3 regions of the Pseudoclavibacter sp. JSM 162008 genome follow, and region 2 is predicted to be linked to each of the others. Evidence: predicted binding sites of a transcription regulator. Region 2 holds the regulator's gene; each other region holds the start of a gene.
The links. The regulator HrcA, encoded in region 2, represses chaperone genes, less so after heat shock. The targets are predictions, from matches to a motif close to TTNGCACTCGNNNNNNNCGAGTGCNAA.
Positions count from the first base shown of each region.

Region 1 (4,736 bases), on a different contig from region 2:
CGGAGGTCCACGCCGTCCGGCAGCGTCTCCGTGTCGAGCGTCACCGTGTAGTTGCCGGGGCCGGGGACGGGGACGCGCCAGCGTCCGTCCTCACCCGACTCCACCGTCTCGGTGTAGCCGTCGCCTTCGACGGTGAGCGAGACGCCCTCGACGGGTTCGCTCTCGAAGTTGAGGATGCCGCTGATCGAGTACGCCGACTCCTCCGGGGGCTCGGACTCCGCGTTTGCGGGTCCGGCCATCGAGAAGACGCCGAGGAACGCGAAGAGCGACATCGCGAGGGCCGCGAGCATTCGGTGCGTTTGGGTGAGCCGGGAACGCCCGGCGGTCGCTGAGCGCGATCCGGCTGGCGGAAGCGGACTGAGGAGAAGGGGCACGGAGTACCTCCAGTGCGAGTCGGGCTGGGCACGACGACTGAACGAGATTCTGGAACTGCTATTGCTGCGAGCGAGGATTCGCCACTCTGCGAATCTACGGATGATTTGTATCGGCAATGTTTCTTTGCCGCTACACACGATAGCGGTGCGGGCGTGCCGCTGTGCGCCGTGAGCCGCGCGAACGCGCAATTTTGTTCTACGTCACCACAAATGTGGCGGTCCGGCGCGTTCCAGTGTGCCGCCGCCGCCAAGATCGGGGATGTCTGAAGATCGCCCACGTGCTCGGCGTGTCACCGACCGGAAGGTGGTCCGTCAGGTCGTCGAGAGGGTCGGCGGATGCGGCCGACTCGGCCCTGGCCCGATCCTCCGGTCAGGAAACCGCCCTGTCTGGGACCGCCGCGAGCTGGTGCTCGGCGCAGAGCAGCTCGTTCGCGCCGCAGTCTTCGCAGGCGACGAAGCGCTCGCGGCACGAGGCGTCGCTGCAGTTCTGCGTGCGGTGCGTGGGCGCCGCGCACTCCCGGCAGCGCCCGAGAATCTCGGTGTTCGGCCCGAACTCGAGGTGCTCGCGCGCGTCGAAGACGGCGAGCGATCCCTTCCAGAGGCCTTCGTCGCCGAACTGCTCGGCGTAGCGGACGATGCCGCCGTCGAGCTGGTACACCTCGCTGAAGCCGCGCTTCATCATGAGCGCGGAGAGGACCTCGCAGCGCACGCCTCCCGTGCAGTAGGTGACGACGGGCTTCGACTTCAGCTCGTCGTACTTGCCGGACTCGAGCTCGGCGATGAAGTCACGGGTTGTGCCCGTCTCTGGCACGACGGCGCCCTCGAAGCGGCCGATCTGGGCCTCGATGGCGTTGCGTCCGTCGAAGAAGACGACGTCGTCGCGCGACTCGACCAGTGCGTGGAGTTCGTCAGGGGCAAGGTGGGTGCCGCCGCCGACCACGCCGTGCTCGTCGACCTCCAGTTCCCCGGGCGCCCCGAAGCTCACGATCTCGTCCCGCACCTTGACGCTGAGGCGCGGGAAGTCGAGGCTCTGTCCGTTCTCATCGAGGCCGGTGCCCTCCGACCACTTGTAGTCGGCGTCCTTGAATGCCGCGTACTCGCGGGTGGTGCGCACGTACCGCTTGAGCGCGTCGAGCTCCCCGCCGAGGGTGCCGTTGATGCCGTCCTTCGAGATCAGGATGCGCCCGCGCAGCCCCAGCGACGCCGCGAGGTCTCGCTGCCAGAGGCGGATCGCCTCCGGATCGGCGAGGGGCGCGAAGGCGTAGTAGAGCACGATCTTGGGGACAGCCATGCGGTCGATTTTAGGTGAGCGGCGGGGCTCCGAGCGTCGAGGGGGCGCGGATGTCGGTGGGTCTGCGTACCCTTGCCGCATGCCAGATCGGGTCATGACGCTCTATCGGCCGGCGCTGCCGGTCGATGTCGTGCAGACCCTGTCGCCGCTCATGCGGGGCCGGCGCGACCCGACCTGCTGGATGCACCCGGTCTCGAGGGACGTGTGGCGCACGTCGCACGCGCTCGCGGGCGGGGCGACGACCGTCTTCCGGCAGGCGCGGGACGGGGTCCGCATCGTGTCGTGGGGCGAGGCCGCGGAGATCGCGGTCGACGAAGCCCCGGTCCTCCTTGGTCGCGATGACGACTGGAGCGAGCTGCGCCTCGAGGCGCTCCCCGAGCTGGCGGATGTGCGGCGTCGCAACGAGGGGCTCCGGCTCCCGAAGTCGGGGGCGGTCTTCGAGGCGCTCAGTGCCGCCATCATCGAGCAGAAGATCACGGGCCTCGAGGCGCATCGAGCGTGGGACATCCTGCACCGCGACTACGCGGATGCCGCGCCCGGCCCGGCCGGCCTTGTGCCGCGCCACCTGCGGCTTCCGCTCACACCGGAGCAGTGGCGGCGCATCCCGAGCTGGGACTGGCATCGGGCGGGCGTCGATCACTCCCGGACGGGTACCGTCATCCGCTCCGCGACGGTCGCGTCGGCGCTGGAGCGCACGGCGAGCCTGCCAACCGGGTCGGAGGAGCCACTGCGCCGCCTCCGCTCGATCGTCGGCGTCGGCGTGTGGACGGCAAACGAGACCGTGCAGCGCTCGCACGGTGACCCGGACGCGCCGAGCTTCAGCGACTACCACATCCCCAACATGGTGGGGTGGGCGCTCGCGGGCTGCGACGTCGACGACGACGGCATGCGGGAGCTGCTCGAGCCGTGGCGGGGGCATCGCGAGCGGGTCGTGCGCCTCATCAAGCTGGCTGGCAACCCGCGCCCGAAGCATGGCGCGCGCATGACCGTGCAGGACCACCGCTTCCACTGACGGGGGTCGTTCGCCCACGGCTGACGCGGTTTTCAGCAAACTTTCTGGCACTCGGCCTGGTCGAGTGCTAATTTTCTGAGCAAGGAAGTTGACACCAGTCGACTCAATTTCACCGCAGTCGCTCACGATCGTGAGAGTGCGTACAAGGAAGGGAAAACGACATGGCACGCGTCTTCGATCCGTTCCAGGAGATGGAACGACTTTTCCAGGGAGCGCCGAACAGTCCGCGTTCGATGCCCATCGACCTCTACCGTGAGGCCGACCACTACATCCTCACCGCCGACCTGCCCGGCATCGACCCCAGCTCGATCGACGTCGACCTCGACGGCCAGCAGCTCACGATCCGCGCCGAGCGCAGCACCGTGAACGCCGAGGGTGCCAAGTGGCTCGTGCGTGAGCGCAACGGCGGCAGCTACCTGCGCCAGTTCACGCTCGGCCAGGGCCTCGACACCGAGCGCATCGCCGCGAGCTACGAGCACGGCGTGCTGACCGTGACGGTTCCCGTCAGCGAGCGCGCGAAACCGCGCAAGATCGAGATCGAGACCGGCACGAAGGTCGAGACCATCCAGGCGTAGCCGACAGGCGACGCAGCAGAAGGGGGGCAGTGCGATCTCACACTGCCCCCTTCGCGATGTCTCAGACGGAACGCAGGCCCTTGCCTGACTCCTCGGAGTCCCGCGCGAGTTCCGCGGCCGCCGCGAACCGGGCTCGAAGCGCCGCATCAGGCGCCGGCTCCAGGTGGGCGATGGTCTCGACGGGCCAGTCGGGGCGGCTGCCGGTCGCGATCCAGGCGGCCTGGCGGGCTGCGCCGTCGGCGACGTACTCGCCGGGCGCGGGGATCTCGACGGGAACCTCGAAGAGGGTCGGGGCGACGGCGCGCACGCCCTCGCTCAGAGCGGCGCCGCCGATGAGCATGACGCGCTTCGCGTCGACGCCGAGCGCGCGGTGCGCATCGAGGGCCTGTGCGAGGCTGCCGAGCATGCCCTCGACCGCGGCGCGGGCGAGGTTCTCGCGTGTGAAGGATCCACGCGTCATGCCGAGCAGGGATGCTGTCGCGTCCGGCAGGTCAGGAGTGCGTTCGCCGTCGAGGTACGGCACGAACGCGAGCCCGCCGGAGCCCACGGGGGCGGACGCGGCCAGCCGGCCGAACTCTGCGTGGTCCACGCCGAGCACGGTTGCGGTCGTGTCGATGACGCGCGCCGCGTTCAGCGTGGCGGACAGGGGGAGGAACTCGCCCGTCGCGTCGGCGAATCCCGCAAGACCGCCGTTCGGGTCGACAACCGGCCGCTCGGCGACCGAGAACACGGTGCCGGAGGTGCCGATGGAGACGACCACGTCGCCGGCACGGGCGTTGAGACCGAGCGCGGCACCCGCGTTGTCACCGGCTCCCGCGGCGACGAGCACGCCAGCCGGGGTCTTGCCGGCGACCTCGGACGGGCCGAGCACGCGCGGGAGGATGACGTCGTGGCCGAGCGCCGCGACGAGCAGCTCGCGGTCGTAGTCGCCGGTGAACGGTGACCAGTAGCCGGTTCCGGAAGCGTCGGAGCGGTCGGTCGTGAGCTTCGTCAGGTCGGGGCCGAGGGGGCTCTCGTCGGCGGGGCCGTAGCCGAGGAGCCGCCACGTGAGCCAGTCGTGGGGGAGTGCGACGGCGGCGACACGCGCCGCGTTCTGTGGCTCGGCATCCCGAAGCCAGCGGAGCTTCGTGATGGTGAAGGAGGCGACCGGTACGAGGCCCGTGCGCTCGACGAGCGTCTCCTGCCCGAACTCCGCGATGAGGTCACGGGCGGCAGCCGCGCTGCGCGTGTCGTTCCAGAGCAGCGCGTCGCGCACGATGTGGCCATCGGTGTCGAGCGCGACCATGCCGTGCTGCTGGCCGGCGACGGACAGCGCTGCGACGTCCTCGAGCCCGCCAGCCGCTGCGGTCGCGTCCTGGACGGCGGCCCACCAGTTCTCCGGGTCCACCTCCGTGCCGGGGGCGTGCGACGCGCGACCCTGGCGGATGAGCTCGCCCGTCACGGCGTCCCGGATGACGAGCTTGCAGCTCTGCGTACTCGAGTCG
Region 1 covers NZ_JBEWYX010000005.1:80,805-85,540, forward strand. Annotated here, with positions in the region: gene ABVF28_RS05750 (branched-chain amino acid ABC transporter permease) at 1-290, opposite strand, end outside; gene ABVF28_RS05755 (rhodanese-related sulfurtransferase) at 745-1,665, opposite strand; gene ABVF28_RS05760 (DNA-3-methyladenine glycosylase) at 1,745-2,677, shown strand; gene ABVF28_RS05765 (Hsp20/alpha crystallin family protein) at 2,839-3,252, shown strand; gene ABVF28_RS05770 (xylulokinase) at 3,314-4,736, opposite strand, start outside.
Region 1: a site for HrcA is predicted at 2,722-2,748, ahead of ABVF28_RS05765 (Hsp20/alpha crystallin family protein). Genes of this name have one in related genera too.

Region 2 (4,736 bases):
GGGGTCTCCTCGCCGCGATCGATGAGACGCTGCGAGCGCTCGACCTGGGCGGGCTCGAGGTCGACGCCGCTCCTGGCCATCTCGGTGATCTCGCGCAGGAGCGCCTCAGCGGCCGCGACGTCGCCGCGCTGCCCGCTGAAGGTGATCTCGTTGCCGCGGGCGAGCACCCGCACGCGTGGATGCTCGCGCTCCACTGACTTGAGCAGCCGGTCCCCCGGTCCGAGGAGACGCACCATGGCGACCCCCTCCACCGTCGTGGTCTGCTCGACGAAGTCGTCCTCGACGCCCGATTGCTCGGCGCCGCGGGTCGATGAACTGTCTTGACTAGGCAAGGGATCCTTCCGAGAGTCCTCCGCCGAGGACGTGGGCGTGTACGTGGAAGACGGTCTGGCCCGCGGCCGCTCCCGAGTTGAAGACGAGGCGGAACTCGCTGTCCGTGTGCTGGTCGGCGAGCCCCTGGGCGACGGCGACGACCTCGGCGAGCAGCTCGGGGTCTCCGGCTGCCAGCTGGGAGACGTTCGCGTACTCCTGAGTCTTCGGGACGACCAGGAGGTGCACGGGTGCCTTCGGGCTGATGTCCTTGAACGCGATGACCCGCTCCGACTCGAAGACGATGTCGGCTGGGATCTCGCGGTTGATGATGCGCGTGAAGATGGACGGCTCTGAACTCGACATGCAGCCAGCCTACGACTCGGCGCCCGAGCGGAGCCGCGAGTCCCACGAGCCGCTCAGGGCGAGGATCGCGGCGATGGCGGCTGGAGCCGCACTCGAGGTCCGCAGGACGGAGGCGCCGAGATGCACGCGGCGACCGCCGGCAGCCTCGAACGTCTCGAACTCGCTGCTGTCGATCCCGCCTTCCGGGCCGACGACGAGCGTCAGCCGCCCCAGACCCGCGGTTGGACGCTCCTCGAGCGCGTCTCTCAGCGAGATGTCGCCGAGAGGGTCGAGCACCAGCAGCGGACCTTCCGCGGCGAGCCCAGCGACCTGTGCCGTCGAGTGCAGAGCAGCGACGTCGGGAACCCACGGCGACAGGCTCTGCTTGCTGGCCTCCCTGGCGACGGCGGCCCAGCGCTCTCGGCCCTTCTCCGCCTTCTGGTCCCAGCGACTCACGCTGCGCTTCGCCTGCCAGGGGACGAAGGCCGCGGCGCCGAGCTCTGTGGCCACCTGAACCGCGAGATCGTCCCGTCCGGCTTTCGCCAGCGCCTGCACGACGACGACTCGGGGCTCGGGCTCTGGAACCCGGCTGGCCCGGAGGACGTTCACGACCGCCAGGTCGCGTTCGAGTGCGGCGAGCTCGCCGTCGACGACGAAGCCGCGCCCGTTGCCGAGCTGCAGGTGCTCGCCCACGCGCATGCGCGCCACGCCCATGTGCTTGGCCTCCGCCCCGCGGACCTGCGTGACGTCGCCCGCACGAAGCGCCTCGTCGAGGTCCTCAACGAGGTAGAGCCAGGCCATGTCAGCGGCCGAATCGGTCGCGGAGCTTCGAGAACATCCCCTGCTTCTCGCGCGCGAGGCGCGGTGCCTCGTGACGATGACGGGTCGCGAACTCCTCGATCAGCTTGCGCGACTTCCCGTCGAGCTTCGCGGGCGTCACGACCTGCACCGCGATGTCGAGGTCGCCTCGGTGCGTCGAGCGCAGACGCGTGATCCCACGACCGCGAACGGTGAGGACCTCGCCCGACTGAACGCCGGCCGGGATCTGCAGGTCGACATCGCCGTCAAGGGCGCCGACCGTGGTCGAGGTGCCGAGGATCGCGTCAGCCATCGACACCTCGATGACGCACTGCAGGTCGTCGCCGTCACGAGAGAAGACCTCGTGCGGTCGGACCCGGATCTCCAGGTAGAGGTCGCCGTTCTCTCCACCAGCCGGACCGGCTTCGCCTCGGCCGGGAAGGTGGATGCGCAGGCCGGAGTCGACGCCGGAGGGGATGTCGACGGGAATGCTCACGTTGGCGCGCACACGTCCCTGACCGTGGCACGTCTCGCACGGATGCTCGATGACGGTTCCGTAGCCGCGGCACTGCGCGCACGGCTGGTTCGTGACGACCATGCCCAGGATGGAGCGCACCTGACGCTGGACCGAACCGGCTCCCCCGCATGCCGAGCACGTCGTCGGCGAGGTGCCCGGAGCGCAGCACGTTCCCTGGCAGTTCTCGCAGGCGACCGCAGTGGTGACCTCGAGGTCGCGGTGCGTGCCGAACATGACCTCGTCGAGGTCCAGCTCGACGCGAACCAGCGCATCCTGACCGCGCTCTGCCCGCGACCGCGGGCCCCGGGAACCCTGCTGCCCGAAGAAGGTCTCGAAGATGTCCCCGAAGCCGCCGAAGGACTGCCCGTCCGGTCCGCCCTGGTCGTACTGTCTGCGTCGCTCGGTGTCGCTGAGCGTGTCGTAGGCGTGCGTGACGGACTTGAAGCGCTCCGCGGCGTCCGCGGACGGGTTGACGTCCGGGTGCAGCTGGCGGGCCAGCTTGCGGTAGGCCTTCTTGATCTCGTCCTGGGACGCCTCGCGGCTCACGCCGAGCACGTCGTAGTGGTCTGCCAAGAGTGGCGACTCCTTCTTTGCATCTGTGAATGTGTGCCTGTGTTGTCAGGCACCGGGTGCAACCGCCGGCGAGCCGGTCGGTGTCGGTCAGGCGTCCAGGTGTCTTTCGTCGAGCACCCGTGACAGGTAACTCGCAACGACCCGCACGGCCTGGATATTCCGCGGGTAGTCCATTCTCGTCGGTCCCACCACCCCGAGGCGCGCATCGCTGCCAGAGCTGCGATATCCGCTGGTCAGGATGGCCGTCTCGCCGAGGCCGAGGTCGACGTTCTCCTGGCCGATGCTGACCGAGTAGGCCTCGGTGCTGGAGTGGAGCTCGTCGAGCAGGCGCAGCAGCACGACCTGCTCCTCGATCGCCTCGAGCACCGGGAGGATGCTCGAGGGGAAGTCGCGTTCCGTTCGGGCGAGGTTGGCGGTCCCTGCCATGACGAGGCGCTCCTGGCGGTGCGCGAGCACGAGCTCGAGCAGGTTGGCCACGACGGGCGCGAAGAGCTCCGCGTCCTGCTGCCCCATGATGCCGCTCACGTCCCTCAGCTCAGTGGATGCGTGCGCGACGGTCCGGCCGACGAGACGACCAGCGAGGCGATCGCGGAGCACGTGAAGCTGCTCGACACTCACCTCAGCCCCGAGATGCCCGATGCGCTGCTCGACGCGGCCAGAGTCGGTGATGAGGACGGTGAGCACCCGCCTGCTCGAGAGCAGCACGAACTCGACGTGCTGGATCGACGCGTTCGCGAGCGACGGGTACTGCGCGATCGCCACGGAGTTCGTCAGCTGGGCGAGCAGGCGCACCGAACGCCCGAGCACCTCGTCGACGTCCTCGCTGCCCTCGATGAAGGTCTCGATCGCGCGTCGCTGCGCACCCGAGAGCGGTCGGAACTCGGCAAGCCGGTCGACGAAGAGCCGGTAGCCCTTGTCCGTCGGGATGCGCCCGGAGGACGTGTGCGGGGCGACGATGAGCTCCGCGTCCTCGAGCTGCGCCATGTCGTTGCGGATGGTCGCGGCTGAGACGCCGAAGTCGTGACGGTCGGCGATCGACTTCGAGCCGACGGGCTCACGGCTCGTCACGTAGTCGGTGACGATGACTCGGAGCACCTGCATGCTTCTGTCCGAAACCACGATGCCCCTTCCGCTTCCGACCGCTGGCCCTCGACGGGGCGCCCATCTGGCACTCCCAGTCAGAGACTGCCAATCCTACCGCGTTCGGTCGACGGCAGGGGCAGAATGCCCAGGCCGTCACCGAGCAACCGAAATAGCCTGGGTGAAAACCGTCGAGAGGAATCCCATGTCCGATCACAACGCACCGACCCCGCAGCCTGGGAATGAGGATCCTGCTCAGCACCAGCCGTACAGCCAGCCCGGCCCGTACGGGCAGCAGCCCCCATACGGGCAGCAGGCGCCATACGGACAGCAGCCCCAGTACAGTCAGCCGCAGTACGGCCAGCAGCAGGCCGGGCCGCACTCGAGCGGTGCCACGAGCTCGGAACCGCCGCTGACGGCGGACGGGGACCGCCTCGTCGCGACGTTCGATCACCTGCTCAACATCGTCGCGCCCGCTGTCGGCCCACTGATCCTCTGGCTCGTGACGAGGCGGCGCGGCCCACTCGCCAACAGCGAGGGCCGTGAAGCCCTCAACTTCGGCATCACCGTCGCGATCATCTACGTCGGCATCGGGGTCATCTCGCTGCTGTCCCTGTTCGGCGGACCGTTGGCCCTGCTCGTGCCACTGCTGTACCCGCTGCTCTGGGTCGCCGTCGTCGTGTACGCGATCCTCGGCGCAGTGCAGGCCAATCAAGGCCGACCGTACCGCTACCCGGTGACCTTCCGGTTCGTCAGCTGACGAGGGCACGTCTCAGACGGCGATGCGCCTGACGATCGCATCCGCCATGAGGCGGCCCCGCAGCGTGGGCACGAGCCTCCCCTGCAGCGCCGCCCTGCCGTCGACGAGCGACTCGGCGATGAGCTCGGCGACCACACTGGAATCGTCGAGCTCAGAGATCGCGAGTCCTTCGCGGAGTCGTGACCCGAGCATGATGCGCTCGAACCGCTTCGTGTCCTCGTCGAGCACCTCCCGCCCCATGGCCGGGGTGATGCCGTCGGCGAGCCTCGACGCGTACGCGCTCGGGTGCTTCGCGTTCCACCAGCGCACTCCGCCGACATGGCTGTGCGCTCCCGGTCCGAAGCCCCACCAGTC
Region 2 covers NZ_JBEWYX010000003.1:159,197-163,932, forward strand. Annotated here, with positions in the region: gene ABVF28_RS03545 (PhoH family protein) at 1-236, opposite strand, end outside; gene ABVF28_RS03550 (histidine triad nucleotide-binding protein) at 325-675, opposite strand; gene ABVF28_RS03555 (16S rRNA (uracil(1498)-N(3))-methyltransferase) at 685-1,455, opposite strand; gene dnaJ (molecular chaperone DnaJ) at 1,457-2,542, opposite strand; gene hrcA (heat-inducible transcriptional repressor HrcA) at 2,630-3,661, opposite strand; gene ABVF28_RS03570 (DUF4870 domain-containing protein) at 3,828-4,382, shown strand; gene hemW (radical SAM family heme chaperone HemW) at 4,395-4,736, opposite strand, start outside.

Region 3 (4,736 bases), on a different contig from region 2:
TGAGGGCGACGCCGCGCCACCTGGAGAGCAGTCGTTCAAGCAATGAGGTTCACTCCGAGTCCGAGGGTGAAGGCCGACAGCGCGACGATGAGGGTGATGCGGGCGAGGACCGCGCTCGTGTAGGTCGTGCGCATGAGGGCGAGCATCTTGACGTCTATCATGGGGCCCATCACGAGGAAGGCGACGATGCCGCCAGGCATGAAGGTGCCGACGAACGAGAGCGCGAAGAAGGCGTCGACGTTCGCGCAGATCGAGATGACGAAGCCGAGGGTCATGAGCACGAGCACGGAGAGCACCGGATGCTCTCCGAGGGTGGTGAGCAGGTCGCGCGAGACGCCGACTTGGATGGCCCCGGCGATGGCCGATCCGACGAAGAGCGCGGGCAGCATCGTCGAGGTCTCCGCACCGAACATCGACGCGCTCGCGCGGAACCGCTCGCGCACGCTCGAGCCCGTCTCGTGGCCGTGTTTCGCCTCCAGCTCGCACGTCGCGGCGAAACTCGGTGTGAGCAGGTCCTGTGGCTTCGGGTGGCGGCTGAAGAGGAACCCGATGACGTTCGCGATGACGAAGCCCCCGATGATGCGGGCGGCGAGGATGCCGTGGTCCCAGCCGAACGCCTGGTACGTCGTGACGATCGTGATGGGGTTCAGGATGGGGGCCGCCAGCAGGAACGTGATCGACTCGGCGGGCGTGAAGCCGCGCAGCACGAGGCCGCGTGCGAGCGGAACGTTGCCGCACTCGCAGACGGGCAGCGCGATGCCGAACAGTGAGATGACGGCACGCCGAAGCCACGGCGTCTGCGGCAGGATGCGCATGAGGAAGCCCGGCGGAAGCCAGTGCTGCACGACGATCGAGAGCAGGATGCCGAGGATGATGAACGGCATCGACTCGATGACGACGCTCAGCGAGAGCGTGACGAAGTCGGTGATCGGCCCGAGTGCCGGCTGGTCGTCGAGCGACGCCGTGAGCGTGCGGATCGCGATGAGCGTGAGCACGAGGCCCGCCCCGATCGTCAGCCCGAGAACTCCGCGGTTGGCGGCCGTGCGCTGCTGCGGGAGCTTGGTGCGCTGCGCGGTCGTGTGCTCGTGCATCCAGCCGAGTATAGTTCGGGCCGCTTTCACGAAGTGGGGACGTGTCAGGGCTGTGCGCCGGAAGACGCATCGTGGAGCCGACTGCGAGGTTCGAACTCGCGACATCCGCTTTACAAGAGCGGTGCTCTACCAGCTGAGCTAAGTCGGCCTGCTGCAATCGCAGCGGCACCATCATAGTCATGCGGTGCACGTCCCCGCGCACCGCATGGCTGTTGATGGATGCCCGTGCGCTTACTCGGAGGAGGTCTCTTCCTCGGGTGTGAAGGAGAGCGACAGCGAGTTCATGCAGTAGCGGTCGCCCGTTGGCGTGCCGAAGCCGTCAGGGAAGACGTGCCCGAGGTGGGAGCCGCAGTTGGCGCAGCGCACCTCGGTGCGCACCATCCCGAGCGAGCGGTCCTCGAGCAGCTCGACCGCGTCCGGCCGCACGGACTCGTAGAAGCTCGGCCAGCCGCATCCGGAGTCGAACTTCGTTCCGGCCTTGAACAGCTCTGAGCCGCAGGCGCGGCAGGTGTAGAGGCCTGCGCGACCCTCCTCGAGGAGCTCTCCCGTGTAGGCCCGCTCCGTGCCTGCCTCGCGCAGCACGTGGTACTCCTGCGGCGTGAGCTCCGCGCGCCACTCGGAATCGGGCTTGTTGACGGCGTAGGACACCGTGCCTCCTGGAAAATCGACGAGACCGCTGGGAGCGGCCGGGGAGGATCGAGCATACGCGCGTTGCGTGAGTCCAGTCGGTGAACCCTGCTCGTACACTTCGTGCATGGCACGGGACGTGGAGCTCAGCGACCTCGAGCGCGCGCTGCTGGATTTCGAAGACGGGAATCCGCGGCAGAATGCGGCGAAGGCGGCAGCGATCAGGGATCGCTTCGGCTGGTCGACGACGCAGTACTACCGAAATCTCGCTACGCTCATCGAGACACCAGCTGCGCTTGTCCATCAGCCGATGCTCGTCGGCCGCCTGCGGCGTGCGCGCGAGCGGCGAGCGGACGAGCGCCAGTTGCGGCGCGAGCAGCGAATGTCCAGCGCCTCTCCCACCTCAGGACGGATTCGGTAGACACGTGAATTACCCCAAGGATCGCTTCGACGACATCCCACCAGGGCTTGACCGCCGCGGAGCGCATCGCGCGCCCCGCACGCGCCTCGCCAAGCTCGCCTCGTGGCTCTGGGGTCTGCTCGCCGTCGTCGTGATCGTCGCCGTTGCCGCCGTCGCGATGCAGGTCATCAACGGCGCCGTCTCCTTCAGCCCGACCGCGGAGACAGAGACGAGTGAGACTCCGACGGCGGAGGCGCCGGTCGAGGAGGCTCCGGCCGAGGTCGTGCCGCAGCTCGACCCGAACGTCTCAGTGCGCGTTCTCAACGGAACCGAGCTGGCGGGCGTCGCGGGCGGCACCACCACGGAGCTCGCAGCCGCGGGCTGGAACGTCACCGAGACGGCGGATGCTCCGACGTCCGACTACGAGACGACGACCGTCTCCTACAACGACGCCTCCCAGGAGGCTGCGGCGCTCGCCCTCGTCCAGTCGCTCGGTGGGGGAACCGCCGTCCTCGACCCGAACGTCGCCGCAGCAGGCACGATCGTGGTCGTCGTCGGCCTCGACCTCGCCGGGTAGCCATTCGCGGGTGCACGGTGGCTCGACACGGAGGATGATCCAGGGATTCTCCGGGGAATGCGGCTCATGTGTTCCGTGCGTGTGAACATCTGGAGACAAAACGTCGCCAGGTGACGTGATCCCGGTTTTGGGCTTCCTCGCTCAACAGGTCGCCACCTAGTATCTTGCTCGAGTCCTGGGCACCATCGTTCGTCCCCCTCGCACGCATGCAGGGCTCCGCGGGTTGGCGCCTGCGAGTACTACTGAGCAATGGAGACAAACATGGCGAATGGAACCGTGAAGTGGTTCAACGCTGACAAGGGCTACGGCTTCATCACTGTGGATGCGCTCGACGGCGCTGCTGCACAGGATGTGTTCGTGCACTACAAGGCCATCGAGATGCAGGGCTATCGAGTCCTCGAAGAGGGCCAGAAGGTCGAGTTCGAGATCGGTGCGGGCGATAAGGGCCCGCAGGCGGAGTCCGTGCGCGCGCTCTGACCGCACGCTGGGAACGGCGTCGGCCCTCATGGGTCGGCGCCGTTCCGTGTTCAAGCGGACATCGGCGTCTCTTCAGGCCCGGCTCGTTCGCCCGCAGCGAGAAGGCGTGGGGTGGCTTGCACTCGACAGGGTCGAGTGCCAATATGGATTTGCACTCGCCTCGTTCGAGTGCCAACCACGAACCTCACGAACCACGTCCGGAAAGGACGCAGTACACATATGTCGAAGATCATCGCTTTTGACGAAGAGGCCCGTCGCGGGCTTGAGCGTGGACTGAACACGCTCGCCGACGCGGTCAAGGTCACGCTCGGCCCACGTGGCCGCAATGTCGTGCTCGAGAAGAAGTGGGGCGCGCCCACGATCACGAACGACGGCGTCTCCATCGCCAAGGAGATCGAGCTCGAGGACCCGTTCGAGAAGATCGGCGCCGAGCTCGTCAAGGAGGTCGCGAAGAAGACCGACGACGTCGCCGGTGACGGAACCACCACGGCTACCGTCCTCGCTCAGGCACTCGTCCGCGAGGGCCTCCGCAACGTCGCAGCTGGCGCCGACCCGATCTCGCTCAAGCGCGGCATCGAGAAGGCCGTCGAGGCTGTCGTCGCCGAGCTCCTCTCCTCCGCCAAGGAGGTCGAGACTAAGGAGCAGATCGCTGCCACCGCGTCCATCTCGGCCGCAGACGCTCAGATCGGCGAGATCATCGCCGAGGCCATCGACAAGGTCGGCAAGGAAGGCGTCGTCACCGTCGAGGAGTCGAACACCTTCGGCACGACGCTCGAGCTCACCGAGGGCATGCGCTTCGACAAGGGCTACCTCTCGCAGTACTTCGTCACCGACCCCGAGCGCCAGGAAGCCGTCTTCGAAGACGCGTACATCCTGATCGTCAACGGCAAGATCTCCAACATCAAGGACCTCCTGCCTGTCGTCGACAAGGTCATCCAGGCCGGCAAGCAGCTCCTCATCATCGCCGAGGACGTCGAGGGCGAAGCTCTCGCGACGCTCATCGTCAACAAGGTCCGCGGCATCTTCAAGTCGGTCGCCGTCAAGGCTCCCGGCTTCGGAGACCGCCGCAAGGCTCAGCTGCAGGACATCGCCATCCTCACCGGTGGTCAGGTCATCAGCGAAGAGGTCGGCCTCAAGCTCGAGAACACGACGCTCGACCTCCTCGGAACCGCCCGCAAGGTCGTCGTCACCAAGGACGAGACCACGATCGTCGAGGGCGCTGGCTCGCCCGAGCAGATCGCCGGCCGCGTTGCGCAGATCCGCGCCGAGATCGAGAACAGCGACAGCGACTACGACCGCGAGAAGCTCCAGGAGCGCCTCGCGAAGCTCGCCGGTGGCGTCGCCGTCATCAAGGCCGGAGCCGCGACCGAGGTCGAGCTCAAGGAGCGCAAGCACCGCATCGAGGACGCCGTCCGCAACGCGAAGGCTGCCGTCGAAGAGGGCATCGTCGCCGGTGGTGGCGTTGCGCTCATCCAGGCTGGCGCTCGCGTGCTCGGCTCGCTCGACCTCCAGGGCGACGAGGCGACCGGCGTGAACATCGTCAAGGTCGGCATCCTCGCACCGC
Region 3 covers NZ_JBEWYX010000012.1:44,154-48,889, reverse strand. Annotated here, with positions in the region: gene ABVF28_RS11265 (TIGR03943 family protein) at 1-43, opposite strand, end outside; gene ABVF28_RS11260 (permease) at 36-1,091, opposite strand; tRNA gene ABVF28_RS11255 (tRNA-Thr) at 1,164-1,239, opposite strand; gene msrB (peptide-methionine (R)-S-oxide reductase MsrB) at 1,323-1,739, opposite strand; gene ABVF28_RS11245 (DUF3263 domain-containing protein) at 1,846-2,139, shown strand; gene ABVF28_RS11240 (LytR C-terminal domain-containing protein) at 2,144-2,695, shown strand; gene ABVF28_RS11235 (cold-shock protein) at 2,957-3,172, shown strand; gene groL (chaperonin GroEL) at 3,392-4,736, shown strand, end outside.
Region 3: a site for HrcA is predicted at 3,321-3,347, ahead of groL (chaperonin GroEL). Genes of this name have one in related genera too.